3 regions of the Arthrobacter sp. Y3221159 genome follow, and region 1 is predicted to be linked to each of the others. Evidence: riboswitches for the same ligand, from Rfam matches in the RefSeq annotation. Region 1 holds a riboswitch; each other region holds the start of a gene.
What was found. A riboswitch is a leader RNA that binds a small molecule or an ion and turns the genes downstream of it on or off. The one in region 1 is predicted to bind cyclic di-AMP.
Positions count from the first base shown of each region.

Region 2: linked by a shared signal. The riboswitch ahead of AC5RT3_RS16585 (LysM peptidoglycan-binding domain-containing protein) and the one ahead of AC5RT3_RS13415 (M23 family metallopeptidase) in region 1 are both predicted to bind cyclic di-AMP.
Region 3: linked by a shared signal. The riboswitch ahead of AC5RT3_RS04320 (aggregation-promoting factor C-terminal-like domain-containing protein) and the one ahead of AC5RT3_RS13415 (M23 family metallopeptidase) in region 1 are both predicted to bind cyclic di-AMP.

Region 1 is NZ_JBNHFC010000012.1:16,975-26,378, reverse strand. It holds gene AC5RT3_RS13415 (M23 family metallopeptidase) at 42-863, opposite strand; cyclic di-AMP (ydaO/yuaA leader) riboswitch at 874-1,093, opposite strand; gene AC5RT3_RS13410 (iron-dependent transcriptional repressor DtxR) at 1,225-1,920, opposite strand; gene serC (phosphoserine transaminase) at 2,203-3,333, shown strand; gene AC5RT3_RS13400 (DUF3027 domain-containing protein) at 3,416-4,030, opposite strand; gene AC5RT3_RS13395 (cold-shock protein) at 4,037-4,420, opposite strand; gene AC5RT3_RS13390 (hypothetical protein) at 4,624-4,857, shown strand; gene AC5RT3_RS13385 (helicase-associated domain-containing protein) at 4,869-7,352, shown strand; gene AC5RT3_RS13380 (DNA repair helicase XPB) at 7,366-9,012, shown strand; gene AC5RT3_RS13375 (DUF427 domain-containing protein) at 9,056-9,404, shown strand, end outside.
Region 2 is NZ_JBNHFC010000017.1:70,142-79,545, reverse strand. It holds partial or broken gene AC5RT3_RS16625 (DUF4389 domain-containing protein) at 1-799, opposite strand, end outside; gene AC5RT3_RS16620 (hypothetical protein) at 796-1,080, opposite strand; gene AC5RT3_RS16615 (hypothetical protein) at 1,487-1,699, shown strand; gene AC5RT3_RS16610 (hypothetical protein) at 1,718-2,116, shown strand; gene AC5RT3_RS16605 (hypothetical protein) at 2,222-2,650, shown strand; gene AC5RT3_RS16600 (ribonuclease Z) at 2,992-3,918, shown strand; gene AC5RT3_RS16595 (APC family permease) at 3,938-5,380, shown strand; gene AC5RT3_RS16590 (protein adenylyltransferase SelO) at 5,377-6,852, shown strand; gene AC5RT3_RS16585 (LysM peptidoglycan-binding domain-containing protein) at 6,987-7,844, opposite strand; cyclic di-AMP (ydaO/yuaA leader) riboswitch at 7,848-8,018, opposite strand; gene AC5RT3_RS16580 (aggregation-promoting factor C-terminal-like domain-containing protein) at 8,299-9,404, shown strand, end outside.
Region 3 is NZ_JBNHFC010000003.1:46,233-55,636, reverse strand. It holds gene AC5RT3_RS04355 (zinc-dependent alcohol dehydrogenase) at 1-708, shown strand, start outside; gene AC5RT3_RS04350 (6-pyruvoyl trahydropterin synthase family protein) at 712-1,107, shown strand; gene AC5RT3_RS04345 (glycosyltransferase family 4 protein) at 1,112-2,206, shown strand; gene tadA (tRNA adenosine(34) deaminase TadA) at 2,216-2,719, opposite strand; gene AC5RT3_RS04335 (phosphatase PAP2 family protein) at 2,781-3,584, shown strand; gene upp (uracil phosphoribosyltransferase) at 3,597-4,232, shown strand; gene AC5RT3_RS04325 (glyoxalase superfamily protein) at 4,278-4,652, shown strand; gene AC5RT3_RS04320 (aggregation-promoting factor C-terminal-like domain-containing protein) at 4,715-5,449, opposite strand; cyclic di-AMP (ydaO/yuaA leader) riboswitch at 5,455-5,614, opposite strand; gene AC5RT3_RS04315 (winged helix-turn-helix domain-containing protein) at 6,644-7,507, shown strand; gene AC5RT3_RS04310 (SixA phosphatase family protein) at 7,573-8,100, shown strand; gene AC5RT3_RS04305 (EamA family transporter) at 8,139-9,137, shown strand.

The DNA of each region.
Region 1 (9,404 bases):
CACGGCTGGTCACGTCAATTCGAGAGTCAGCAACCATTTGACTAGAGCCAGCCCGTCGGATCCACTACTTCGCCGTTGACCTGCACCTCAAAGTGCAGGTGGCATCCGGTGGAGGCTCCGGTGGTTCCGCTCAGTGCCACAACCTCGCCGCGCGAGACCGTCTGGCCCTCAGTCACATTGAAGGACGACAGGTGGTTGTACGTGGTCTCCAGGCCGTTTCCGTGGTCGATCACCACACGGTTGCCGCCGCCGAACTGGTGCCAGCCTACAAACGTCACGGTGCCGGTGGCGGCCGCGAGAACTGAGGTCCCGCACTGGGCAACGTAGTCCTGCCCGCGGTGGAAGTCGCCGGAACCACCCGTGATGGGGCTGACGCGGTAACCGAAGGGCGAGGCTGTGGTCAGCGACGCCAGCGGGGCGCCCAGGCTTCCGGTGGATGCGGCGCGGGAAACAGCGCCGGCGGACTGGGCGCTCAGGAGCTGCTTGAGCTTGCCGTCCGGATCCGCCTGGGTCACTACGGCCGAGCGGCTGAAGTCGATCTCCGCTCCGGCTTCGGCGGAGATAGCGGGCTGCGGGGTCACAGCGGTGGCCGCAACAGGCGCAAGGCCCGCCCCGTCGGTGGCCATGACCGGGCTGGTGGCCGGAACAGTCACGGTGAGCACCAGACCGGTGGCAGCCAGTGCCATGCCGGCCTTCTGGCCGATGCCGCTCGCCGAGGCGAACTCGGTGATTTGCCGGAACGGACCCCGACGGCGCCGCGCATCACGGTGGAGATCGCGGGGGCGCTCCGTGTGGATGACTTCGGCGACGCGCGGTGCCGAAGCGGGGCCAGCGGCGCGGCGGCGCCCCCTGGAGGTCTGCATGGACAAGAAGGATTCCTCTCTGGAAAGCCTGCGAAGTTAGCTGTCGGATTCGGGTCAGAGAGTTCAAAGACCCGGCCCGCCGTAAGCAAGCTTCGGCACAGAGATATCCGCTGAGGGATTCCTTCACTGGAAGAGGCTTGCTGCTGACGGACTTCACCCCAAGGCAGTCCCCCGCTGCCGCTTGTGGTTCCCCCGCCTCTGCCAGTTAGTGACTCGTGCTCCCGATCCGCTGGCAGAGCTCGGCTCCGGATCAGGTAACGCTTTTGTATCAACGCTTGGTTCAACTATAGGGGCTTAAGGCCCTAGGTAACAATTCCGTTATCTTGGCGTTACCGGCGTCACACCGGGTGGTCCGGCCTTCCTAGCGAACGTGAACGAACACGTGCGCGGCAACCTCCGGCGGAAGTTCCAGAGCGCCTTCAATGCCGGGCACGCGGACCGAGATGTAGTCGCCCACACGTTCAAGGGTTACCGCCGCGCCTGGGCGGATGCCTCCCTCATCGAGCTGGGACAGCAGTTCCGGCTCCACCTGGATGGGCTCTGCCAACCGGCTGACCGTGACCTCCGACGCAGGCCCGTAGGACTTCATGGCTTCCAGGAGGCTCGTCACCGTATCGCTGGAGGCAAGTGCGGGCTGGCCACCAAGTGCGGCAAGGCCCGGAATCGGATTGCCGTACGGCGATTCGGTGGGATGGTCCAGCATCTCGTAGATGCGCCGCTCCACCCGCTCGCTCATCACGTGCTCCCAGCGGCAGGCTTCGTCGTGCACATAAGCCCAGTCCAGCCCGATCACGTCGGCCAGGAGCCGCTCGGCCAGGCGATGCTTGCGCATGACCTCGGTGGCGCGCTTGCGGCCGACTTCGGTGAGCTCCAGGTGCCGGTCGCCGGAGACCACCACCAGGCCGTCGCGCTCCATCCTGCCGATGGTCTGGGACACCGTGGGACCCGAGTGGCGCAGGCGTTCCGCGATACGGGCCCGCAGGGCAACGATGTTCTCTTCTTCCAGTTCCAGAATGGTCCGAAGGTACATCTCCGTAGTGTCGATCAGATCCGTCATCCAGCTCAGCTCCTCGAGCGCAGTACCTTGCGTTGTCCCACCGTATCGCTGTTCACCGCGACGTAGTCCGTTGGCTAGCTTAGCCTATTTTGACTTAGTCCGAATAGTTGGAAGCCGCCTGGCAACCCGTCTCAGTAGCTGGACTATGACGGTCCCGGTTCCCGCCGAATCAGCTGTTCAGGCAGAATGGGAAAGGCCTTCGATGCAGTCATTGCCGACTGCGCGCCAGCGACCATCCACCCGTTCGGACCTAAGCGCGTCCACGCCGAAATTGGAGCCCCCGTGAGCGAACCAAGCATCACTATTCCTGCCGATCTCCTCCCCAAGGACGGGCGGTTCGGCGCCGGACCTTCAAAAGTCCGCCAGGAGCAGATTGATGCGCTGTCCGCCGCATCGAAGAACGTCCTGGGCACCTCGCACCGGCAGGCTCCGGTCAAGAACCTCGTCGGTTCAGTGCGCGAGGGCCTCAGCCAGTTCTTCCGCGCCCCGGAAGGATATGAGGTTATCCTGGGCGTGGGCGGTTCCACGGCGTTCTGGGATGTTGCCAGCTTCGGCCTGGTGGAGCAGAAGGCCCAGCATTTGTCCTTCGGTGAGTTCGGTTCCAAGTTTGCGGCCGCCACCAACAAGGCACCGTTCCTGGACGCCTCCTCCATCATCAAGTCCGAGCCCGGCACCCGGCCGGTGGCGCAGGCAGAGGCCGGTGTGGACGTGTATGCCTGGCCGCAGAACGAGACCTCCACGGGCGTGTACGCACCGGTCAAGCGGGTGGCAGGCGCGGATGAGGATGCACTGGTGCTGGTGGATGCCACCTCCGCAGCCGGCGGCCTGGACGTCGATGTGGCTGAGAGCGACGTCTACTACTTTGCCCCGCAGAAGAACTTTGCCTCCGACGGCGGACTGTGGCTTGGCCTGTTCTCCCCTGCTGCGCTGGAACGCGCCGCACGGGTCAAGGCAAGCGGCCGCTGGATTCCCGATTTCCTGGACCTGCAGACCGCCATTGACAACTCACGCCTCAACCAGACGTACAACACCCCGTCCCTGTCCACCCTGGTGACATTGGACGCCCAGGTGCAGTGGCTGAACTCAAACGGCGGGCTGGACTTCGCCGCGGCCCGGACAGCCGACTCGGCAGGGCGCATCTACAGCTGGGCCGACGCCGCCGAGTTCGCCACCCCCTTTGTCGCCAACCCGGATGAGCGCTCGAACGTCATTGCCACCATTGACTTCGACGAATCAGTGGATGCCGCCGTCGTAGCCAAGGTCCTGCGCGCCAACGGCATCGTGGACACGGAGCCGTACCGGAAGCTGGGCCGCAACCAGCTCCGGATTGCCACGTTCGTTGCCATCGAGCCTGACGACGTCTCCGCACTGCTGGCCAGCATCGACTACGTGGTGGGCGAGCTCCGCAAGTAGCCTTTCCTTAAGTACGACGGCGCCGCCCGGGTTTCGCCCGGACGGCGCCGTTTGTGTATCCCGGCAAGGGGACGTTCAGCAGTTACTCGCTGCCGGCGTCGTTCGCCGTCGCCTGCGTGGCAGGATCATCCGTGAAATCGGCATCGGCGGCGTCGGATTCCGTGAAACCGGCATCGGCGTCAGGTTCGGCAACAGCAGCGACGGAAACTGCCGGTGCGGTTTCTTCAGATTCGGAGGCTTCCCGTTCCTGCTGCTGCTCGTCCTCCGGACGGACGCGCTCAGCCCACGGCACCCATTCAGGAGCGAGGATCGAATCCTCGGACGGCAGCAGGCCCAGCTCGCTAACGGTGACCACCTTGGAGCGGGAGTTACGGGTTACCACCGCATACCATTGCCAGCCGGCGTAGCCGGCGAGCTTCGACTCGAACAGGTGCGTGACCAAACGGTCGCCTTCGCTCTTGGCTGCGAGGTGCCGCCCGATGTCCCCGGCGGCCGTGATGCCCTCCAGCGCGGTGCGGGCCGTATCGACGGCACCGGCAAGGAAGGCGTCCGGCTTGCCGGTCCGCCATACCGGCACGCCTGCCCGGCGCTTTGGCGCGTTCCTGGCTACCGCCGGGGCTGTTCCCGCTGCAGGAGCCGTCGCGGCACCTGCAGCGTCGTGCACCTGCGTCTGCGGCTGTTCAGCTTCCGGACTCATCGGCTGCTAAACGTCCAGCTCGTCGGCAACCTTACGCAGGGCAGCCGCGATTGCCTTGCCCTTGTTGCCTTCCGGGTATTTGCCTTTGGACAGCGTGCCGGACAGATTGTCCAGCACGCTCACCAGGTCCTGGACCAGCGGTGCGAGGTCCCGGGCGGCGGGCCGCTTTGCCTTGGCGATGGACGGCGTCTTGTCCAGAACCCGCAGGCCCAGGGCCTGGGCGCCCTTGCGTCCGTCGGCCACGCCGAATTCCACTCGGGTGCCGGCCTTGAGCTCCGTCACGCCCTCGGGCAGCGACGATTTGGGCAGGAAAACCTCCTGGCCGTCCTCGCCTGCCAGGAACCCGAAGCCCTTGTCCTTGTCATACCACTTGACCTTGCCGGTAGGCACGTAATCAACCTTCTTCTGCTGTCATGAGACACGGCCAGCCGCCACCGCATCCGCATTGTTGTGCGGGTTCAAGGTATGGCTGCTCTAAACCGTGTTGGTCTATATCCTTCAAGGTTATCCTGCCCGGTGCCCTATTCACGCTTCCAACAGGGCCGGGCAACAGCGTTCACGCCGGGTGCCCGGAGCGCTGTAGCGTTACATTCATGACACCCTCGCGCTACCGGCGGCCCATCATGATCGCGGCCGCAGTCATTGCAGTGCTTTCCCTGGTGGCCGTGGGAGCAGTGATGGCCCTCGCTTTTGCCGGGTCGGTGGCGCCGTCATTGGTAACGTACGCGGCACTGTATGGCCTGCCGGTAGCGTTTCTCCTCATGCTCTTCCTCGTCCTGGACAGTGTTGCCGGGCGGCGCCGGGCAGGAAAGCCGGACCAGCGGTAACGTTGGGACTGATGTCCCTCATACGCGCGCTCGGCAAGGATCTGGAATCACGCAGCGACGACTCGTTGCGTGCGCTTTTCGCCGCGCGGCCGGACCTGATCTCCCCTGCTGTTCCCGATTTCTCCGCCCTCGCTGCCCGCGCAAGTTCCCGGGTCAGCGTCCAACGGGCCCTTGAACGGCTCAACCGGCCACAGATGCAGGTGCTGGAAACCCTTCACCTGTGCACCAACACGGATACCGAGCACAGTGCTTCGGCCGCGGGGCTGCGCAAGATGATCTCCGGTGCCACCGTGGCCACCGTCGAGCAGATCCTGGCCGGACTGCAGGAACTGGCACTGGTACACCGGGCGGCCCCGCCGCACGGGACGTCCGCCGCAGGCACCAGGCAGCACTACTACCTGCCGGTCGGGTGCCTCAAGGATGTTGTGGGACTCTACCCGGCCGGCCTTGGCCGGAGCTACACGGAACTGGTGCGCCTCCAGCCGGCGTTTGCCCAGCGCGTGGTCCAGCTGGTCTCCGAGCTGCACCACAGCGGCGCCGCCATCCAGGATGCAACCACCCCCATGGAGGCCGCCCTCGCCCTGCAGCACTGGACGTCCTCCCCCGAGGCGCTGAAGGGCATCCTCGCCGGTGCGCCGGAACGGACGACGGCGTTGCTCGGCAGGTTCCGCAACTGGGCCATGGGTGCCGTCCCCCAGGCGCAACGCAAGGCTTCCGTCACGACGGAAGGTTCCGACGTCGGGCCGATTGACTGGCTCCTGGCCCGCGGCCTGCTGGTACCGCTCGATGCGGCACACGTGGAACTGCCGCACAGCGTGGGACTGTCCCTGCGCGGTGGCGTGATCATCGACGACTTCGCCCTCACACCGCCCGTTCCGGAGCTGGGCCGGACCACTGCCATGCTGCGGAGGAATGCGGCGATGAGCGCCATTTCCGAAACGCTGCGGCTGGTGGGCGAACTTCTGCACGCCGTACGGGAACAGCCCCTGATGACGCTGCGCAGCGGCGGGGTGGGGGTACGGGAAACCCGCCGGCTTGCCGATCTGCTCCGCGTTGAGCAGGCGCGGGTTGGGTTGCTGCTGGAGCTGTGCGGGCTCGCGGGCCTGATACGGCTGGATGTGGACTCGTCGTCCTGGGTCCAGCCGCCGGAGCTGGAGTGGCTTGGACTGCCCCGGCAGGAGCAATGGCTGTGGCTGGTAAACGCCTGGCTGGCCAGCGAGCGGGTCCCGTCCCTGGTGGGCCAGCCCGTCAATGGCGCCCAGGGGCTGCCGGCGGCACACCGCACCGCCTCCGGCAGCACCATCGTGCCGCTGTCCGCCGAGCCCCAGCGCCCCGACGCCCCGGTGATCCGCAAGCGCATCCTGGAGATACTGCACGAACTCACCACCGAAGCCTCGGCGCAGGATGGAGCGGCTCCCGTGCTGGACACCGCCGCCGTCCTCCAGCGCGCCGAGTGGGCCCAGCCCCGGATGGCGCGGCGGTTCAGCTCGCTGATCCGCGGCGTCCTGGCGGAGGCCGAACTGCTTGGACTGGTGGGGTCCGGGGCGCTGACGCAATTGGGCAGCGCCTTCGCGGAGGACCGACCGGACGCGGCCCTGTCGATCCTGGGAGAACACCTTCCGGCTGCCTTGAACCATGTGCTCCTGCAGGCGGACCTCACCGCTGTTGCACCCGGATACCTCGCCCCTGAACTGACCGAAAAGCTCCTTGTCATGGCCGACGCCGAGGGCCAGGGGCCCGCCACCATCTACAGGTTCACGGACAGTTCCATCCGCCGCGCGCTCGATTCCGGCTATGACGCGCCGGGGCTGCTGGAGTTCCTGCGGGAGCACTCCGCCACCGCCGTACCCCAGCCGCTCGAGTACCTGGTGGAGGACACCGCCTCACGCCACGGCCGCGTGCGCGTGGGGCAGGCGGCCAGCTTTATCCAGAGCGAGGACGAGGCGGCCTTGCTCGAGCTCCTGTCCGGGCCCAAGGCGGCCGGGCTGGGGCTGGTCAGGATTGCGCCCACGGTCCTCATCTCCACGGCACCGCCGCGGCAGGCAGCCCAGGTTCTGCGGAGCCTGGGGCTGTCCCCTGCCGTGGAAGGAGCTGAGGATCCTGCCATCCGGCTCCGGAGGAACCCCGTTCCGCAGGAAAGCCTCCGGCCCGTCTATACGCCGCCCCGCTCGGCTCCTGCTGATGAAGACGTGGATGCCCAGCTGGCGGTACTGCGCCAGGCGGGTGCCGCCGTCGTACGCCATCCCAGCGGTGACCAGGCCGGTGAAGTGGCCACCCAGCTGGGGCTGGAGGTACTGCAGCGGGCCATCCGGCTGAAGCAGCGGATCAGCATGAACGTGGTGGACAGCCTTGGGAATGCCAACCTTGAAGTTGTTGTTCCCCTATCCGTAAGCGGCGGACGCGTCCGGGTCTTTGACCCAGCAAAGGAGACAGAGCGCGTCCTGTCCATCCACCGGATCATCGATGTTGAGGCTGCGGAGGAACTGCGCCAGTGAAGGACTCCCCCGCGTGAACGACGGACCCCTGATCGTCCAAAGCGATAAAACCATCCTCCTTGAGGTGGACCACGAGCTGGCCACCGAGGCGCGGCATGCCATCGCCCCGTTCGCGGAGCTGGAACGGGCACCCGAGCACATGCACAGCTACCGGCTCACGCCGCTGGGCCTGTGGAACGCCCGCGCCGCGGGACTGGACGCGGAAAAGGTGCTGGACACCCTGCTGAAGTACTCCCGGTTCCCCGTGCCGCATTCGCTGCTGATCGATATCGAGGAGACGATGTCCAGGTACGGCCGGCTCCGCCTGGAAAAGGATCCCCAGCACGGCCTGGTGATGCGAACGGACGACTACCCGGTCCTGGAGGAAGTAATCAGGGCCAAGAAGATCCAACCCCTGCTGGGGCCCCGGATCGACGGCGAAACGGTGGTGGTGCACGCGTCCCAGCGAGGCCAGCTCAAGCAGCTCCTGCTCAAGATCGGCTGGCCCGCGGAGGACCTGGCGGGTTATGTGGACGGCACACCGCACCTGATCGCACTGAACGAGGACGGCTGGCAGCTGCGGCCCTACCAGCGGCTGGCCAGCGAGAATTTCTGGGCCGGCGGCAGCGGTGTGGTGGTGCTGCCCTGCGGTGCCGGCAAGACCCTGGTGGGGGCGGCAGCCATGGCCACCGGTTCCACCACCACCCTGATCCTGGTCACCAACACCGTTGCGGCACGGCAGTGGAAGGACGAGCTCCTGAAGCGCACGTCCCTGACCGACGACGAGATTGGTGAATACTCCGGCTCCGTCAAGGAAATCCGTCCGGTCACCATCGCCACCTACCAGGTCCTGACAACCCGGCGCGGAGGCCTGTATCCGCACTTGGAACTGGTGGACGGCCACGACTGGGGCCTGATCATCTACGACGAAGTCCACCTGCTGCCGGCCCCGATCTTCCGGATGACGGCGGACCTGCAGGCGCGCCGCCGGCTCGGGCTGACCGCCACCCTGGTTCGGGAGGACGGCCGGGAAGGCGAGGTGTTCAGCCTGATCGGGCCCAAACGCTACGACGCACCCTGGAAGGACATCGAGTCCCAGGGGTACATCGCCCCTGCCGACTGCGTGGAGGTCCGCGTGGACCTGCCCAAGGATGAGCGGGTGGCGTACGCCATGGCGGACGACGCCGACAAGTACCGGCTGTGTTCCACCTCCGAGTCCAAGACACAGGTGGTGGAGGAGCTGGTCGCCCGGCATGCCGGGGAACAGCTGCTGGTGATCGGGCAGTACATCGACCAGCTGGATGACCTTGGGGGGCGCCTGGGAGCGCCGGTCATCAAGGGCGACACCTCCGTGAAAGTCCGCCAGCGGCTTTTCGATGAATTCCGTGCTGGAGACATCCAGACGCTCGTGGTGTCCAAGGTTGCCAACTTCTCCATCGACCTGCCCGAAGCCTCCGTGGCCATCCAGGTGTCCGGCTCCTTCGGGTCCCGGCAGGAGGAGGCCCAGCGGCTGGGGAGGCTGCTGCGGCCCAAGAAGGACGGCCGGGCAGCCCGCTTCTATTCGTTGGTGGCGCGGGACACTTTAGATCAGGATTTCGCAGCGAAGCGCCAGCGGTTCCTGGCCGAACAGGGCTACGCGTACCGGATCATGGACGCCAAGGACGTCGGCCAGCCCGGCTAGGGCTAGTCGTGCAGGGCGGCGGTGCCGGGTGCACACTGGAGTAATGCACTCCAGCAAAACCCCTGTGGTTCCCCTTCCCGGCCAGGAATCGGTGTGGGACTATCCGCGGCCGCCCAGAGTGGAACCAAGCAACGAGCGGATCCGGATCATCCTGGGCGGGGAACTGGTCCTGGACACCACACACTCGCTCCGGGTGCTTGAAACGAGCCACCCGCCCGTCTACTACTTTTGCCGGCAAGACTTCCGGCCAGGATCCCTCATCCCTGCGGAGGGCAGCAGCTTCTGTGAGTTCAAGGGCACGGCCAGCTACCTGAGCGTCCTCGGCGGCGGCCTGGCCGCGGAAAGGGCCGCGTGGTTCTATCCGGAGCCCATGGACGGCTACGCGGAGCTCG
Region 2 (9,404 bases), on a different contig from region 1:
CTTCACCAGCCACATGGCCCGTGACAAGGCGGGATCCAGCTCCCCCACCAGCCTCGCTGGGTACGGAGCCCGGTCGTCCGGTTCGCCATGGTGCACTGGCAGCTGCGGTCCGCGGGACTGTGAGCCGGCATGGCGCCCCAGTCCCACCGCTCCCAAAACCAGCAGGGGGATGCCGACGGCGAGCGCGACAGCGCCTGCCACCAGCAGGCCGCTGGCGGCAGGCCGGAACAGATCGGAGCGGAAACCTGCCTGCACGCGGGCATCGATGCCCGGGCCGGCGTCGGCATTCATGATGACGATCGCCCAGCTCCCGGCAGCCAAGTCCCAGGTCAGCTCCTGTTCACCGGAGCCTGCAACGGATGCGTTCCAGAATTGTTGCTCCCGGGGAGGTACCGGCGTGCCGGTGCCGGGAATGTCACGGTATTCAGCCCGGAAGGGCCGGCTGTCCACCTCAAGCAGCTCGGAATGGTGCACGCCGGACAGGTAGCGCTCTACATCTGCCTGGGGAGCAATCCCAATGAAGATCTCCTTGCTTGCATCAACGGATGTTGCACGCAGCCTAAGCGTGCCGACGTCGAAAGGCAGCCGGGGTGGAACGTCCTCGCCCAGGGCATCAAGCCCGGGCGAGGTGAGGGCATGGGAACCGACGGAGAGCCGTGCAGTGCCGGACGTGAGGTATCCGTCGCCTTGGACGGACCCCACCACCGAGGCCACTGCTCCTGCGGCCAAAATGGTGGCGCCGACGATCGAGACAAGGATGCCGAAAAACGAGAAGGATGACTGCACCGGTCTTCTTCATGGTGCTGTCCCCGCCACGGCAACCGGAACTTTTGCAGTAGCCGCAACCCGGAGTGCCCTGTCGGCCAGGACGCAACCAAGGTGTGTGCTTCCCGATCCCATAACCATCGTGGACGCCTTGCCCGAATACTTGGCGAGCGCGGCCGCCCAACGGTCATCAACGACGTGGAGGACCGCCAGCGGGACATCCGCCGCTTGGGCACGTCGGGCTGCCCACAGGACGGCTGCCCGGCTTTGCACCAAGTCGTTGATTTCGACGGCGACTAGTTCATGGATTGTCATGGCCGTGCTTCCTCGTGTTTTGCCGCGCTGGATACGGTCAACCCTTCCGCCCGGTGGCGGCGTTTTATAGGGCCAAAGGTCACACGGGGCAGAGGCTGCCAGTCGGGGGCATGGAAGGGACCCGGTGGGTACTTCCACCCCGGGAGGCCGCCGGGTACTCTGGGATGACCGTTAGGAAGTATGCGGCCCGGATGCATTGGGTGAATTACCCCAGCCCCTCGGAGGGATGCCTGGCAGGCGCTCGAACCCGCACCACCTCTCGGATCCACGTTTACGCTCAGGGCGCTTTAAGTGCCCGGGACCGGCATTCCTGCCCCGGAATCAAGTGCGCCCTTCCCGTCTGGCGTTTTCCCGTCCAAACGGCTCGCGGCTCCCTCAATTTTTCGACAACTCAAGAGGAGTCCCCATGGACCCTGGGACAGTTATGGCGCTTGTGGGCGGCTATATCGCTGCCGCAATCGGCGTATTCCTGCTGTACTCGCCGGTCCTCGTCCTGGTGGTAGGCCTGCTGTTGGTCGCAGGGCTGCTGCAGCTGCTGGCGTGGCCTTTCCTTGTCCTGTTCCGCAAATTGCGCAGGAAGCCGGAACCGCCCTCGGACGGATCCTGGCTGCTGCACTGATCCAGCAGGAGGAGCATCATGACGGCTCCACAGCCGGAAGTTGAAGCTTTCTTCGACCGGTATGCCGCCTCACTGTTGGCCCGTGACGAAACCGCGATGTCCCGGCTTTACGCCGTTCCCTCGCTCATCGTCTTTCCCGGCCAGCTGCTCGCCGTGACCGACGCCCGCCAGACTGAGCAGTTTTTTGCCTCTGCCTGGCCGCAGTACGAAGGCGTCAACCACATCGAGAAGCATGTGGCAGTGTTGGCCCAGGCGCCAGGGAGTGTCTGGGCCGATGTCACATGGTTCTCCGGCGGCAGGGCCCGTGAGCGGTTCTGCTACCAGCTCGTGGAGGGGGCCGGCGGCTACCAGGTGGCTGTGCTGACGCCCATGGCGGTGGACGACGGTCAGGCGGAACCTGCAGCTCCGAAAGCATAGGCCGGCAGCACAAGTGGTGGGAGCGGGCAGTGCGTGGTTCACATCCCGGCCTTTTCGTCAGTATGCTTACTATTGTTCGCCGGAGTTCAAGAGAAAGGCATCACCATGACTGAACAGAACCTCCCCGATGACAACCTTGAGGTGGTTGAGGAGAACGATGTGCTCCTTGATGAGACTCCCGGCGCCGCCGCGTCCCTGGAACTGGATCCCGTCAAGGGTCCGGACAGCTACCCCGGCGCGGCGGAGGACAACCCGGACCGCTGGCAGGAGGATCCGCTTCTCCAGGGAGAGGCTGTTTCGGGTGAAGAGGAGGATTTCCTGAGTGATCAGACGCTGCGCGACGAGACGGCGGAAGCCAGGTACAACGCTGGGGATGAGCAGGTGCCGCCGGATGCGCCCACCCTCGGTGAAGCCGTGGCGGACGTGGACTTCGGTGAGAACCCGACGGGCCTCGAAGCTGAAGCAAGTGACGACACCGAGAACTTCGGTGGGTCGCCGCTCAGCGAATTCGACCCCGAGGACCTGGAGCGCTGACATCTAGGATGGGCCTTGGACCCTAGCCGAAAACGGAATCACGACTAGACTAATAAGTAGGCTGATGAATATCAGTTGGTAGATCAGGACTAAGGGAGTTTCACATGAACTTGGGAAGCATGATCAGGAATGCCGCTGGACGATTCTCAGGCAGGACCGGAACCAGTGGAACAGCCCGCGGTACCGGGATGAATGCCGCCAGGCGGACGCCCCATGCAACGGGCGGCAGGACCGGCGGCATGGCCCACAAGATTATGGGAATGCTCAGGCGGCACTAAAACCACCAAACCAGGAAGCAGGTCCCGGATACGTCCGGAACCTGCTTTTTGGTCCTTTCAGACATGCGTGAACTCGTCATCCTCGGCACCGCATCCCAGGTCCCCACCCGCGCCAGGAACCACAATGGATACTTGCTGCGCTGGGACGGCGAGGGGCTGCTCTTCGATCCGGGCGAAGGAACGCAGCGGCAAATGATCCACGCGGGTGTCCCGGCTACCCAGATCACCAGGATCTGCCTCACTCACGTCCATGGCGACCACTGCTACGGTCTTCCCGGCGTACTGTCCAGGATGGCCCTCGACGGTTTGGGGCACCCCGTTCACCTTCACTATCCGCGTGCCGGCGAGGACGTGGTCCGTGCCCTGGTCTCCGTGAGTTCGCCCGGCATCGACCTGCGCCTGCACCCCCATGGGGGAGCGGGGATCATCGCTGACGGACTGGAGATCCGGCCGGTGAAGCACCGCATCGATACCTACGGCTACAGGCTGGTGGAACCGGACGGCAGGACCCTGCTGCCAGACCGCCTGGCGGCAGCGGGCATCGCGGGCCCCGACGTCGGGCGCCTCCAGCGTGAAGGAACCCTCAACGGCGTCAGTCTCGAGGCCGTCAGCATCCATCGGCCCGGCCAGCGCTTCGCCTTCGTCATGGACACCGCGCCCTGCGAAGGTGCTGAGGAACTGGCCGACGGCGCCGACCTCCTGGTTGCCGAGTCAACCTTCAGCGATGACGACGCCGGCCTGGCGCAGCAATACCGCCACCTCACCGCCGGGCAGGCAGGGGAGCTGGCGTCGCGCGCCGGTGTCCGCACTCTGGTACTGACGCATTTCTCGTCCCGCTACGGCGACGACGCCACAGTGCTTGCCGCGCAGGCATCCGCACGCGCGGGCACGTCTGCCGTCACGGCCGCCGCGGACCTGCAGCGGATTCCCTTTCCGCAGCGGCGCAGCCCCGTGTCGACCTGGCACGCATCTTCCAGTCCCACCACCTGATCCGGCAAGGAGGCCGACAATGAGCGCCACATCCGAGGAAGTCCAGGGCGTTACTCCGCAGGGCAGGGAGCCCGAGCTGAAACGGGTCCTTGGCCCCAAGCTCCTCCTGCTCTTCATCGTGGGGGACATCCTTGGCGCCGGCGTCTACGCCGTGACGGGCACCATGGCCGGGACGGTGGGCGGGATTGTCTGGCTGCCGTTCCTCCTGGCCTTCGTGGTGGCGACGCTGACGGCCTTTTCCTACCTGGAGCTGGTCACCCAGTATCCCCAGGCGGCAGGCGCCGCCTTGTACACGCACAAGGCGTTCGGCATCCACTTCGTCACGTTCCTGGTGGCATTCGCGGTGGTCTGCTCGGGCATCACCAGCGCCTCAACCTCGGCCAATGTCCTGGCACAGAATTTCTTCGGCGGGCTGGAGGTCAACGGGGTCATGGGTGATCCCGGCCAGGGCGTGATCACCGCCGTCGCCCTGGCATTCATGCTCCTGCTGGCCGCCATCAACCTGCGGGGTGTGGGGGAGAGCGTCAAGTTCAACGTGGTGCTCACCGTGGTGGAAATGGTGGCGCTGTGCATCGTGATCGGCGTCGGGTTCTTCGTCATGGCCCAGGGCACAGGCAACCCCGGCGAGATCTTCGTCTTCAGCGACTACCAGGACAAGGGCCTGTTCCTCGCCGTCACCGCCGCCACCTCCATCGCCTTCTTCGCCATGGTGGGCTTTGAGGACTCGGTGAACATGGTGGAGGAAACGCGCAATCCCGAGAAGATCTTCCCCCGGACCATGCTGACCGGTCTCGGCATCGCCGTGCTCCTTTACATGCTGGTTGCAGTGTCCGTGGTCAGCGTGCTCACACCCACAGAACTGGAGGGAATCCGCGAAGCCGAAGGCGCGGCACTGCTCGAAGTGGTGCATAAGGGTTCGCCGGACTTTCCCATCGACAGGGTCTTCCCGTTCCTGGCCGTCTTCGCCGTGGCCAATACTGCGTTGATCAACATGCTCATGGCCAGCCGGCTGATCTACGGCATGGCCCGCCAGCAGGTCCTGCCGCGCCCCCTGGGCAAGGTCCTGCCGGTCCGCCGCACCCCGTGGGCGGGCATCGCCTTCTCCACGGTCCTGGCGCTGGGGCTCATCCTCTATGTGGCCAGCGATCCGGAAAGCAACATCGTCGCCAACCTTTCCGGCACAACGGCATTCCTGCTGCTGTGCGTCTTCACCGTGGTGAACGTGGCATGCCTGGTGCTGCGCCGGAAGCGGGATCCGAACCGTAAGGTCTTTTTCACCTCGCCCGGCCCACTGCCCCTGGTGGCAGCCATCCTGTGTGCTTTCCTTGCCGGCCCATGGGTGGGACGCAACGTGATCCAGTACGAGATAGCCGGCGGGCTGATGGCAATCGGCGTGATCCTGTGGCTTGTCACCTGGCTGATCAACCGACGGACCAACCGCGGGGATAGGGTTAACCCATGACTACCGCTGCAGAATCAACGGTCATCCTCGAAAGCCGTTTCGCCAGCGAACTGGCAGACATGGCTGTTCCCTGGCAGGCGGAGGAAGCTCCGGAGCCCCGGCTCCTGGTCTTCAACGACGCCCTCGCGGAAGAGCTCGGGCTTGATGCCCGCTACCTGCGCAGCGCGGAGGGGGTGCGGTTGCTGCTGGGCAACCACGTGCCGGAGGGGGCAGCGCCGGTGGCCCAGGCCTACGCCGGGCACCAGTTCGGCGGATACTCACCCCTCTTGGGGGACGGGCGGGCCCTCCTGCTTGGCGAGATCCTGGACGCCAACGGCCGCCTGCGCGATATCCACCTCAAAGGCTCGGGCCGCACACCATTTGCGCGGGCAGGTGACGGGCGTGCCGTCGTCGGGCCCATGCTCCGGGAATACCTCGTCAGTGAGGCAATGCACGCGCTGGGGATTCCCACCACCAGGTCTCTCGCCGTCGTCGGCACCGGACGCCTGGTGCGCCGGGACGAGATGCTGCCCGGGGCAGTCCTGGCTCGGGTGGCCAGCAGCCACCTGCGGGTGGGGAGTTTCCAGTATGCGCGGGCCACGGACAACCTGGAGCTGCTGCGCCGCCTGGCGGACCACGCCATCAGCCGGCATTACCCCGCCGCCGCGGAAGCTGAGAATCCGTACCTTGCGCTTTTCCGGGCGGTGGTGTCGGCCCAGGCCGCGCTGGTGGCGCAATGGATGCTGGTGGGATTCGTCCACGGCGTGATGAACACGGACAACATGACCATTTCCGGCGAGACCATCGACTATGGGCCCTGTGCGTTCATGGACGACTTCAATCCCGCCGCCGTCTACAGTTCCATCGATGTGGGCGGGCGGTACGCCTACGCCAACCAGCCTGTTATTGCCGAATGGAACCTGGCGCGCCTCGCCGAGTCGATCCTTCCGCTGATCAACGAGGACCAGGAGCAGGCCGTCGCTCCCGCCGTGGAGGCGCTGGGCGAATTCCGCAGGCAGTACAGCGATGCTTGGTTCGACGGGATGAGGACCAAGCTGGGCCTGCCCGCCAGCCCCGCCGGAAGCCCTGAGGCCGAAGCGGCATCCGAACTGGTGGACGGGGTGGTTGCGATCCTGAAGGACGGCCCGGTGGACTACACGCGGTTCTTCCGCAACCTGGGCGAAGCAGCGCGCGGAAATGAAAGGCCTGTCCGGGGCATGGTCATGGACCTGGCAGCATTCGACGCCTGGGCCGGGCGCTGGCGGTCCATGAAGCCGGATGCGGACCGGATGGACCGGGTGAATCCCGTGTACATTCCGCGCAACCATCTGGTGGAAGAGGCGCTCGCTGCGGCCACCGGCGGCGACCTGGAGCCGCTTACCAGGCTCCTTGAAGCAGTGGGCTCCCCTTACGAAGAGCGACCCGGGCTGGAACGCTACGCCGAAGGCGCGCCGGAAGATTTCGGCAAGTACATGACGTTCTGCGGCACGTGACAGGCTGCGCCGCAAAGTGGCGGGGGGTCCCGGTGGCAACACGTTAACACGGCAAGGGCGGCAGCCGGGGTCTTCCCGGCTGCCGCCCTTATGTGCGCAGCTCTTGGTGCGGCTGCTTCAGTTGCGCGGGGTAACTACGCTACCCGGACGAAGGAAGCTCCGCCGAGCCAGCTGATGGAGTGGACTTCGGTCTTGTAGCCGTCCACGCCGCCGCTGACAACCTGGCCGTCGCCGGCGTACACGCCCACGTGGCCTGCAGTGATCACCAGGTCGCCGGGGGCGGGGGTGCCCACGGTGGTGCCGTACTGGTAGAACTGGCCGGGAGCCAGGTCACCGACGGACTTGCCGACGGAGCGGAGGGCCTTCTCCACCATGGCGGTGCAGTCCTGCTGCACGCCCAACTGGCCGTAGGCGGAAGCCAGGATGGCTGCACCCGTGCCGGTGCCGGTCGCGGCAGGTGCGGGGGCCGGGGCCGGAGCCGGGGCAACGGCCGCGGAGGCATAGTTCATGGTGGAGCCGGTGTTCGCCAGGGCAGGTGCGGCCTGGGCAGGAGCAGCGGCAGGTGCCACGTAGCCGGCGCCCGGAATGGTGATCTGGTCACCGGGGTAGATGATGGTGGAGATGTCCAGGCCGTTGGCGGCCAGCACATCGTTCAGGCTGACGCCGTGAGCGGCCGAGATGGCGCCCAGGGTGTCTCCGGAAACCACGGTGTAGACGTTGCCGGCGGCAGGGGCTGCGGCAGCGGGGGCAGCCACTGCGGCTGCCGGAGCGCTGGACGCCTGGACGCTAGCGGTTTCGGTGGTATCCGGGCCGGTCACGCCTGCATGGGCGGGAGCTCCAACACCGAACGCAATGCCGGACGCAGCGGCAACTGCGAGCATCGGACGGCTGAGCGTCCGTGCCTGGGACTTTGCGGAAGCAGCCAAGCCCTGGAGCGCGATTGAGCGGGCCGGAGTTGCGCGGTGACGGGCGGTAGGGAAATTTTTTGACACGTGTGATCGCCTCTCCCATGCCTGCGGGGTGAGCTGTCGGGTTCGGGTTGGAGATACCCGGCCGAAGGCAACCGCCCACAATGGACGGAGGCGCTATCGACTTAACCCCAAGGCCGTAACGGCCGTGGAAACTTGGTTCCCCCGTCCCTGCCAGCTGGAAAGCGATTGAATCCCGGGTCAGTGGCAGGGCTCGGCATACTGATGGGAATGTCCCGATTGGGAGGGACACCTGAAGACCATAACCCGGCCCCGGAGCAATTGTCACGTTTGGGTAACATACGAGGCGCTTCTATCAAATTAAGCAAACGTCTGGAGGTACTAGCACACCTTTCTGACCTCGCGTGATATTTTGCGGCTGGCGTCGCCTGTTATTTATGTCACAAACTTATTAAGGTAGCGGCGGGAGGTCGCCCAACCCTCAACCTAGTGTTGAAACCCGCTAAGCTTCGGAGCTATGCGCCTGATCGGAAGCATGTTCAAGCCCCCGCTGCTGGGAGGGCTGCTGGCACTTGCCCTGGCCGGCCCCGCTGCCCTGCCTCCGGCGGCCGCGGATGAGACTCCGCCGGGCGGGTACCCATCGTGGGAAGACGTTCAGAAGGCGCAGCAGTCTGAAGCCGGGAAGGCGGCCGAGATCGAGAACATCACAGGCCTGCTTCAAGGCCTGCGGTCCGAGTCCGAAGCGCTCGGGACGGCCGCCGTGGCATCCGCAGCCGACTATGCACTGGCGGATGCCGCCCTGCAGTCCGCAACGGCCAGGGTGGATGCCCTTGCAGGCCAGGCTGCCCAGGCGGACGCGGAGTTGCAGCGGCATCAACAGGCCGTTGGTGCGCTGGCCGCCAGATCGTACAAGACCGGCGGAACCACCATGGGATTCTTTGTGGCACTGGAAGCTTTGGAGAACAACAGCATCCACGGGCTCAACGTCGTTGAGGTGGTGGGAGCCAAGACCGCGGATTTGGTCAGCCGGGCGGAGGCCGCCGGCAAAGCCACCGCTGCGCTGGCGGAGCAGGAAAAGACCGCCAGGGCGGAGCGCGAACGCCTGTCCGGGGAGGCGAAGGCCAAGCTGGACACTGCCCGTTCCGCCCAGGACGCGGTGGCCCGGCAGGTCGCCGAAGAGCAGCGGCGCAGCGGAGAGTTGACCGCGCAGCTGGCGTCCCTCAAGGGCACGACGGCGGCGCTCGAGGGCGAATACCGGCAAGGCCAGGCGGCGCTTGCAGCCTATGAGGCGGCGCAGGCTGCCAAGCGAGCGGCTGCCGAGGAGCAGGCCCGCCGGCAGGCAGCTGCAGATGCTGCCCTTGCCGGTGCTCAAAGACCTCCCGCTCCGGCAAACCCGGTCCCGGCAGCGCCGGTGCCAGCGAATCCCGCGCCGCTAAATCCGGCCCCGGTAAATCCTGCTCCCGTGAACCCGGCCCCGGCGAACCCCGCCCCCGTTGCCCCGGCGCCTGCAATCCCCGGCCCGCCCGCCGTCGTCGTGCCCTCCGTTCCAGGCGGCGCAGTCAACGATCCCGCTGCGGCCAAGAGCTACGCCTCCGGCCGCCTTGCAGCCTACGGCTGGGGCCA
Region 3 (9,404 bases), on a different contig from region 1:
GTGCCGGTCTCGGAGCTGACCCGGATCCCGGATGACGTGCCCACCCGGCGCGCAGTCCTCACGGGAACCGTGGAGACTGCTGTCAACGCGCTGTGGGAGGCCGGACCGCGGCTGGGGGACCGGGTGGCGGTGGTCGGCGCAGGGCTGGTTGGCGGCATGGTGGCCACCCTCCTGCGCACCTTCCCGCTGTCCCGCCTCCAACTGGTTGACCTGGACCCAGGCCGGAAAACCCTGGCAGACGCGCTGGGCGTCGACTTCGCCCACCCGGATGACGCGCTGGCAGACTGCGACATCGTCTTCCACTGCTCCGCCTCACAGGAAGGCCTGGAAAGAAGCCTGCAGCTGGCCGGCGATGAGGGGGACGTCATCGAGATGTCCTGGTACGCCAACCGCGAGGTCACCCTGCCGCTCGGCGAAGACTTCCACGCGAGGCGCCTGTCCATCAGGGCCAGCCAGGTGGGCGTCGTGGCCCGCGCCCGGCGCCACCGGCGCACCAACGCGGACCGCCTGGAGCTTGCGGTGTCCCTCCTGAAAGATCCGGTGTTCGATGTTTTCCTCACCGGGTCGTCGCCATTCCAGGAACTGCCCGAGGTGGTGCAGGGCCTCGCCCACGGCACCATCGACGCCCTGTGCCACGTCATCGAGTACCCGCAACACAACGTAGAACCGCAGCAGCCAGCCCCCACCCATCCCACAGACCAGAGGTAATGCATGTTCAGCCTGACAGTCCGCCGCCACTTCATGATCGCCCACAGCCTCCCCCGCGAAGCCTTCGGCCCGGCGCAGGCCCTGCACGGGGCAACCTTCGTCGCGGAGGTTGCCTTCCGCCGTCATTCGTTGAACGATGACGCGATCGTCCTGGACATCGGCGCCGCCGGAACCTTCATCGAGGAGGTGCTGGCGGGACTGAACTACCGCAACCTCGACGAGCACCCTGACTTTGCGGGCAGGCTCAGCACCACCGAGGCGTTGGCGCAGTACATCGCGCAGGAAGTCGCGGGAAAAATCGAAAACCACGACGACGGCCGGCACCTGCAAGGCATCGACGTCACCTTGCGCGAAAACCCGGACGCCTGGGCCACCTACTCGCTGGACCTGACAGCCTAGAACCATGCGCCGTATCCGCCTGCTGGTTCCCGGCAACATCCACCACCACTCCGGAGGCAATGCGTACAACGCCAAGCTGGTCCGCGGGATGACGGAGCTCGGGGCCGACGTCGAGGTGGTGCCCGTTGAAGGCGCCTGGCCGGAACCCTCGGCCAAGGACCGGCGCCGGTTCGGCGGCATTATCGGCGCTTGGGGTCCGGAGGCGGAGCAGGAGCCTGCCGTGGACATCGTGGACGGGCTCGTCGCCGTCGGCGTCCCGGACGAACTGGAGTATGCAGCCAAGGCCGGGCGGCAAGCCTGGGTCCTGGCACACATGACAGTTGATGTGACGGCGGATCCTGGCCCGGTGGAACGTGAGGCGCGGGCCATGCGGGCAGCCTCCGGAATCATTTCCACCAGCACCAGCACGGCGGCCATCCTGCAGGAGCGCCATGGGCTGGCCGGGATCCGCGTCGCCCTCCCCGGCGTCGATCCCGCACCCGTGGCATCCGGATCCCGCCCGCCACGCCTCATTGTCGTGGCGGCCCACCTGCCCAACAAGGACCAGTTGCTGACCGTGGAAGCCCTCGCCCTAATCAAGGATCTTGAGTGGAGCGCAGCCATGGTGGGGTCTGACCAGGCGGACCCGGATTACGCGGCGGAGGTGCGGGCCGCCGTCGCTGCCAGCGGGCTGGACGACCGGCTCAGGATCACTGGCGAGCTCCTGGGCTATGCCCTGGAAAATGCGTGGGACGCCGCGGACCTCAGCCTGCTGGTGTCCCGTGTGGAGGCATTCGGCATGGTGGTCACCGAGTCACTGGCACGGGGAATCCCGGTGGTGGTGCGGCAGGGGACAGGTGCAGAGGAAGCGCTCGGGCTGGCACGGTTGGTGAAGGACGACGGCGGCGCCCGGCTTCCCGGCGCGGCCGTACCGCTTGTGCCGGGGGACCGGGAGAACCCCGCGAGGCTCGCCGGCGTCCTGCGCCACTGGCTGCGGGACCAGGCAACGAGGGACGAATGGCGGGCGGCCGCGCTGGCGGCCCGTGACCGGCTGCCGGGGTGGGACCAGACGGCAAGAGTCGTCCTGGAGGCGTTGGAGCCCGGGGAGACGGCGGAGTAGGACTTCCCGCTACAGACGGCTGCGGTGTCCGGCGAAGAAATCACGGAGCAGTTCCGCGCATTCGGCTTCCCGCACCCCGGAGTAAACCTCCACCCAGTGGTTGAGCCGGCGCTCGCGGAGGACGTCGAACACCGATCCCGCGGCGCCCGCCTTCTCGTCCCAGGCACCGAAGACAACCCTGGGAATCCGGGCGAGGACGATAGCGCCGGCACACATGGCGCACGGTTCAAGGGTGACCACCAACGTGCAGTCGGACAACCGCCAGCCGTCGGCCTTCCCGCCGTCGCGGGCCGCAAGCTCGCGCAGCCGCTCCGCTGCCTGGCGGATGGCCACCACCTCGGCGTGTGCCGTGGGGTCCCCAAGCTCCTCCCGCTGGTTGCGTCCGGAACCCAGCACCGCGCCGTCGGGCCCCAGCACCACGGCGCCGATTGGCACATCCTCTGTTGCAAGGGCGCGGCGGGCCTCCGCAAGGGCAAGACCCATCCACGTGTCGTGTGTTCCAGTGGAGACCATGGCTCAATGATAGTTTCGAAGGATACCCTGAGCCCGTGACGACCAGCCCCGGGAGGCACAAATGAGCACCGTCCGTGACCGCGTGGACAGATGGTTCAAACCATATGCCGCCCTGTGGCTGACCCTGATCATCGGTGGAACCCTTGTGCTTGCCATGGCACTGCTGGGCGCCGAGGTGTACTCGGACGTGGTGGATGAGGAAGGCCTGGCCAGCCTCGATATTCCTGCACTCGACTATTCGCAGTCACTGCGGAACCCCGAAACGGACGCCTTCGTCACCGCATTCACAAACATCGGTGGCGGGGTCGGGATGCCCATCCTCGCGAGCATCCTCACCGCCTGGCTCACGTTCCTGAGCCGGTCCTGGCGGCCGCTGATCCTGGTTGGCGGTGCAGCCGCGGTGTCCACCACGGCAACCACGATCGGCAAGCGCCTGGTGGGCCGGACCCGTCCCGAACATACGGAGGCCGTGCCACCGTATGAAACCACGCCGTCCTTTCCAAGTGGCCATACCCTGAACACCACCGTGGTGATCGGCGTGCTGCTCTATATCCTGTGCCTGCACTTCTTCAAGCTGTGGGTCCGCATCACCGCCATCACAACGGGCGTGATCTTCATCATCGCGATGGGATTGAGCCGGGTATACCTGGGGCACCACTGGCTCACGGACGTGATGGCCGGCTGGCTGCTGGGCCTCGCGTGGGTGCTGATGGTCATACTTGCCCACCGGCTGTTCCACATGATCAGGCGGCGGGAGCACGTGGGCCCGGCACCCGATTTCGAGCATCCAGTGGTGCGGGATGTGGTGGTTGATGCCCTGCATCACGACGGCCCCGGCGGGCACGGGAAGGACAACGCCGGGTGATAGTTTTGACGCATGCGAACTCTCGTTGTGGACCACCCGCTCGTCGCCCATAAGCTCACCGTCCTGAGGGACAAAAACACCCCGTCCCCGGTGTTCCGGCAGTTGACCGAAGAGCTGGTGACCCTCCTCGCCTACGAGGCGACCCGCGAAGTCCGCACCGAACCCGTCACCATTGAAACGCCCGTCAGCAGCACCGTGGGAACCGCATTCACCAAGCCCACCCCGCTGGTGGTACCCATCCTGCGCGCCGGCCTGGGCATGCTCGAGGGGATGACCAAGCTCGTCCCCACCGCCGAAGTGGGATTCCTCGGCATGGCCCGGGATGAAGAAACCCTGGACATCATCACCTACGCCGAGCGGCTTCCCGAAGACCTCACCGACCGCCAGATCTTCGTCCTGGACCCCATGCTCGCCACCGGCGGAACCCTGCGCGAGGCCATCAAGTTCCTGTTCAAGCGCGGCGCCTCGGACGTCACCTGCATCTGCCTGCTGGCCGCACCTGAGGGCCTCGCCAAGCTGGAAGAGGAACTCGCGGACGCCAACGTGACGATTGTCCTGGCATCCATCGACGAAAAGTTGAACGACAAGTCCTACATTGTTCCCGGGCTCGGGGACGCGGGCGACCGCCTGTACGGCATCGCCGGCTGAGGTTCAAGCCTTCCAAGACAAGGGGTGCAGCCGTAGCCTGAGCCCATGGACTGGAAACTTGAACTCGTGTTTGTCCCTGTGTCCGATGTGGACCGTGCCAAGGATTTTTACGTCAACAAGGTTGGCTTCAACGCCGATTTCGACCAGCGGCCCACCGACTCCATCCGCTTCGTCCAGCTGACTCCGCCGGGCTCGGCCTGCTCCATCTGCATTGGTGAAGGACTTACGGACGCCCCTCCGGGGACCGGTTCCAACCTCCAGCTGGTGGTCAACGACATCGAAGCCGCGCACCGCCACCTCAAGGAGAACGGCGTCGACGTCAGCGACGTGGACGTGCAGGACTGGGGCCACTTCGTCTACTTCGCCGATCCGGACGGCAACAGGTGGGCGGTGCAGTACATCCCGGGACGGGACTCTTAAGCCCAAAAATCACCGGCCCTCACGCACGGACAGCGTGAGGGCCGGTGAAATTCAGCAGCGGCTTAGTACCAGTTGTTGGCGTAGTGGAAGTTCAGCGCGCCACAGGGGGACTGGTAGCGCTCCTTGATGTAGTTCAGGCCCCAGTTGATCTGTGTGCGGTAGTTGGTGAGGTAGTCCGCACCGGCGCTGGCCATCTTCTCGGCGGGCAGGGACTGGACGATGCCGTAGGCGCCGCTACTGGGGTTGGTGGCCGTGGTGGTCCAGTCGGATTCCTTGGTCCAGAGCGTCACCAGACACTGCATCTGGTCCTGGGCCCAGCCGTAGGAACCAAGCTGGCCGGCGGCGTAGGCCTGCGCGCCTGCCGGGTCGTTGACCGCGACGACGGGAGCCGGCTCGGGTGCAGGAGCCGGCTCGGGTGCAGGTGCCGGAGCGGGCTCGGGTGCCGGAGCAGGCTCAGCCGCGGGGACGGGCTCCGGCGCGGGTGCGGGGGCCGGCTCGGCGGCCTGGGGAACAACGTTGATTTCGGCGGGGGCGGGAGACTCGGCCGGGTGGGACCGGATCTCGCTCTTTTCGATGCTCATCTGCGCATCGGAGTCCGCCGCCGTGGTGCTTGTGGTGGACGCCGCCGGAATAAAAGCATTTGTCGCCTGGCCGGCGGCGCCGAGGCCTACCAGCAGCGCACCGGACGTTGCGAGGACCGCGGCACGCTTGCCGAGGGTGAACTTCTTGCCTTCCGAACGCTGGGAATCGCTGTCGGAACCCTGTTTCGGGCGCGGTTTAGCCGGGAATGTAAACATGATGAATCGCCTCTCACACCTGCGGAGTTAGCTGTCGGGTTCGGATGAGGGCATCCGGCCGCACGGAAATATCACGTGCTGGCTTAACCCCAAGGGCAAATCAGTGCCCGGGACGGTGGGTCCCCCGCCTCTGCCTTCGATCAAGCGGAATCCGGGAAGTGGCAGAGCTTGGCGTCATCCGGATATACGGCCCGAACGGGAACCGTACCCAATCGACGCTACAGGAGTTCAGCGCTTAAGTCACATTTAGGTAACGGACATCACGATGACGGCGCGTCGACTTGTGCCAGTCGGCGCATAAGGGCAGGTGGAGGGCTATGCGTCTGGCCCGGCTGTGATGCGGCCGTGACCTTCCCTTCGTGGGCCTGTCTATTCATTGCGTTGGACAAGTCCCGTCCGCTGGTTCCCTCCGCGGCCGAGGCCGGCCTCTTCACCCAAACGGGGCGGTCCTGGGCGGCGTCCATCGCGATGAGTAACAGCGCCTGGACCTCCGGTGTGGGCGGGCGGAGCCTGCGCGGCAGTTCAAGCCGTCGAACTTGGGAGCATCGCATCCAGTGGTCACAGTCCATCGACCGTACATACGGCGCTCGCGGCCGGGAGGTATTCGGCCCGGACGCGTGGGCCAGGTGCAGGGAGCGGAGTTGATCCTGGGCCTGCGGGCCGATAAACGCGGGCTTGCGGGAAAATTTCTTCCCTTGCTCCGCGCGCCGCTGGACACGCGCCGGGGCAGTAGGGGGCGATTTTGGCAATTCGCACTCACTTGAATAAAAAACTTCGCGGAGTCGCCTTTCGCGAAGAATATTCTGCCAACAGCCCTATTTGTGGCGGCAAATCGGATAACGAATGTTATTCTTTAGCTTCCGCCAGAATCGTGATCTGCGCCACAATAGAGCATTTCGTCTCACAATGCGGACGATTCGATCCATTGTTACTTGCAAGTTGCCATTGTTACGCTGCACACTTCCAATGTGAACAAGAACTCAACAGCACCTGCAGCCGCAGAATATTGGCCCAGCACATCAGCTGCTGCCGACATGCGCTGTTGTCGAATGCACGCCTGACCTTCTCCACCCATCGAAGTTCTTAGGCATTCGCCCCCCAGCCCAGCGTCGGGCGCCCCTCCCCAGTCCGCATTGCGGGGAAACCCAGCATTCGAGCCGCGATGGCGGCCATTCACATTGAGGTAAGCAATCCATGTCTGTTGCATCCGGATACGTCCACATCTCTGTCCGTAACGCCGCCAAGGCAGGCCAGCCCTCCGGCCTCCGCCCCGGATTTGGTCCGCGCCCGTCAATTTCGCCGTCTTCCGGAAGCAGCTTCCCAGCCCAGGGCTACGCGCCGCAGGGCTACAACCCCAACTCCTACGGGCAGCTCCGCGCCGTTCCCACGGCTGACTCCGCTCCTGTAACGGCACCCACGCCCGTGGTGGCAGGACCCAACGCCGTCCGCCCGGTGGCCAATGACAATGTTGCCCGCGGGTTCGTCCTGTACATGGGCATCGACGAGGAAACCGCTGCGGCTGCCGGCACCTCCATCGCCAAGCTTGCGCAGGAAATCCGCGCCTACGCCCAGTCCCTGGTAACCGGCGCCGAAAGCTATGCAGCCGTTGCCGTTGCCCCCGCGGGCACCCCCGGTTCGGCGCTCGACGTCGTCCGTTCCACCTTCGGCGACCCCACGGTGAACTCCCGCCAGCGCACCGAGACGCCCCGTCCGCAGCAGCCGCAGGAGCCGCGCCCGTCCGGTGTCCTGATCGATCTTGCCCGCCGCGAAGTCCACCTCGACGGCGAATCGCTCAACCTGACGTTCAAGGAGTTCGAGCTCCTCAACTACCTGGTGGAAAACGGCACCCGCACCGTGGGCCGCGACGAACTGCTCGAAGGCCTGTGGCGGAACGCCGAGGAAGTGCCCAACGAGCGCACCATCGACGTCCACATCCGCCGCCTCCGCTCCAAGCTGGGCCGCCTCGCCAACACGGTCCGCACCGTCCGCGGCCAGGGCTACCGATTCTACGAGCACCCGGAAGTAGTGGTCTGGGCCGCTCCTGAATACTCGATCTGACCCCAGGTCTTCCAACCAGCACCCGTCCCCGTTTGGGGCGGGTGCTGGTTCGTTAAGCTTGGGGCATGAGTGAGCACCATCTTCGCCGCCTTGTGATCATGCGCCATGCCAAGGCGGACTGGCCCGGCGGTGTGCCCGACCACGAGCGGCCGCTGGAGGAGCGCGGCCACCGGGAGGCGCCGCTGGCCGGGCGCTGGCTGCTCAAGCACAACATCGTCCCGGACTTCATCCTCTGCTCCAGCGCCCTGCGTACGCGCCAGACCTGCACCTGGGTGTGCTCGGAGCTGGGGGACAAGGCACCCACGCCGAAGCTGGAGGACGGCCTGTATGCCGCCTCCGCCCTCCGCATGCTCTCTGTCATCAACCATGTGCCGGATACCGTGACAACGCTTATGCTGATTTCCCACCTGCCGGGCGTGCAGGACCTGGCCATGCACCTCGCCTCCCGCGATTCCGACCACGACGCCTATATGGACGCGGCCACCCGTTTCCCCACCAGCGCACTCACCGTACTGGAGACGGAAAAGCCCTGGGCGGAGCTGGACGGGCAGGATGCCAGGATCACCAAGTTCAAGGTGCCCCGCGCCCATTAGCCCCGTTCCGGCCGGGTGGTTCTGGCAGAGTAGGGAGCGTGAATCTCCGGGACTCCCTGCTTGCAGTGCTGGTGGCCGTGCTGTGGGGCCTGAACTTCGTGGCAATCGACATCGGCCTGCACCCGGGCGGCGTGGAGGTGCCCCCGCTCCTGTTCGTGGCCATGCGCTTCATTTTGGTGGTCCTGCCGTGGATCTTCTTCATCAGGAAACCGGACGTCAGCTGGATGGCGATCATCGGCGTCGGGCTCTTCATGAGTGCGGGCCAGTTCGGCCTCCTTTACCTGTCCATGGCGCTGGGAATGCCGGCCGGCCTGGCGTCCCTGGTCTTGCAGGCCCAGGTACTGCTGACCGTCCTCCTCGCCGCTGCGTTCCTTGGCGAGCGGCCGAACCGCAGGCAGCTGGCCGGCGTCGTCCTGGGCGTGGCGGGCCTCGCCGTGGTTGGCGCGGGCCGGAGTGCCGTTGCACCCCTGCTGCCGTTCCTGATCGTGCTCGCTGCGGCCCTGTCCTGGGCGGCGGGAAACGTCATCGCCCGGAAAGCGAAGGCAGCCTCGGGGCTGGGCCTGGTGGTCTGGTCCGGCGCCGTGGTCCCGGTACCCCTCACCGCGCTCTCGCTCCTCGTGGACGGCCCGGACGCGGTACTCGCCACGCTCGCCACCCTCCAGGCGCCCACCATCCTCACCGCGCTCTATACCGCCGTCTTTGCCTCACTGGTGGGCTACGGCATCTGGAACCGGCTCCTGGCCAGCCACCCGTCGTCGGCCGTTGTGCCGTTTACGTTGCTGGTCCCCGTGGTGGGGATGACCGCCGCATGGCTTGTGCTGGGGGAGGTGCCGACGCCCACCGAGCTGGCCGGCGGCCTGCTGCTCCTGTGCGGAGTGGCGACGGCGGTGCTGACCCTGGGCGGGTGGCGTCAGTGCCGCGGGGTGGAACCGGCTCCGGGCTTGGGCGCAGGCCTGCGGGCTGGATCCGCGGACGACGACGGCCGCTTGGCTGTCGGGGGTACGCGCGACGTGGTCCGCGATCCGGAGCCGCGCTGAGCCGTGCCGCTTCTTGCCGCGCCGCCCTTTGCTGCCGCGATTTTAGGTCCGGCGCCTCTGGATGCAGCGCCCTTGGTGGCCGCCGGGCGGGAAGCAGCGGCAGGCCGCCGCTTCGCAGCGGGCCGCCGGGCAGGCGCCACCCTTCTGCCGGCAGGCCAGGCGGCACCAATGAACAGGACCAGGAACGTTGCCACAAAGGACACCCCGGCGCCGAAGAAGTAGTTGTCTGGATCATTGGTGGGCACCGGCGTGCCCAGGAACGTGGAC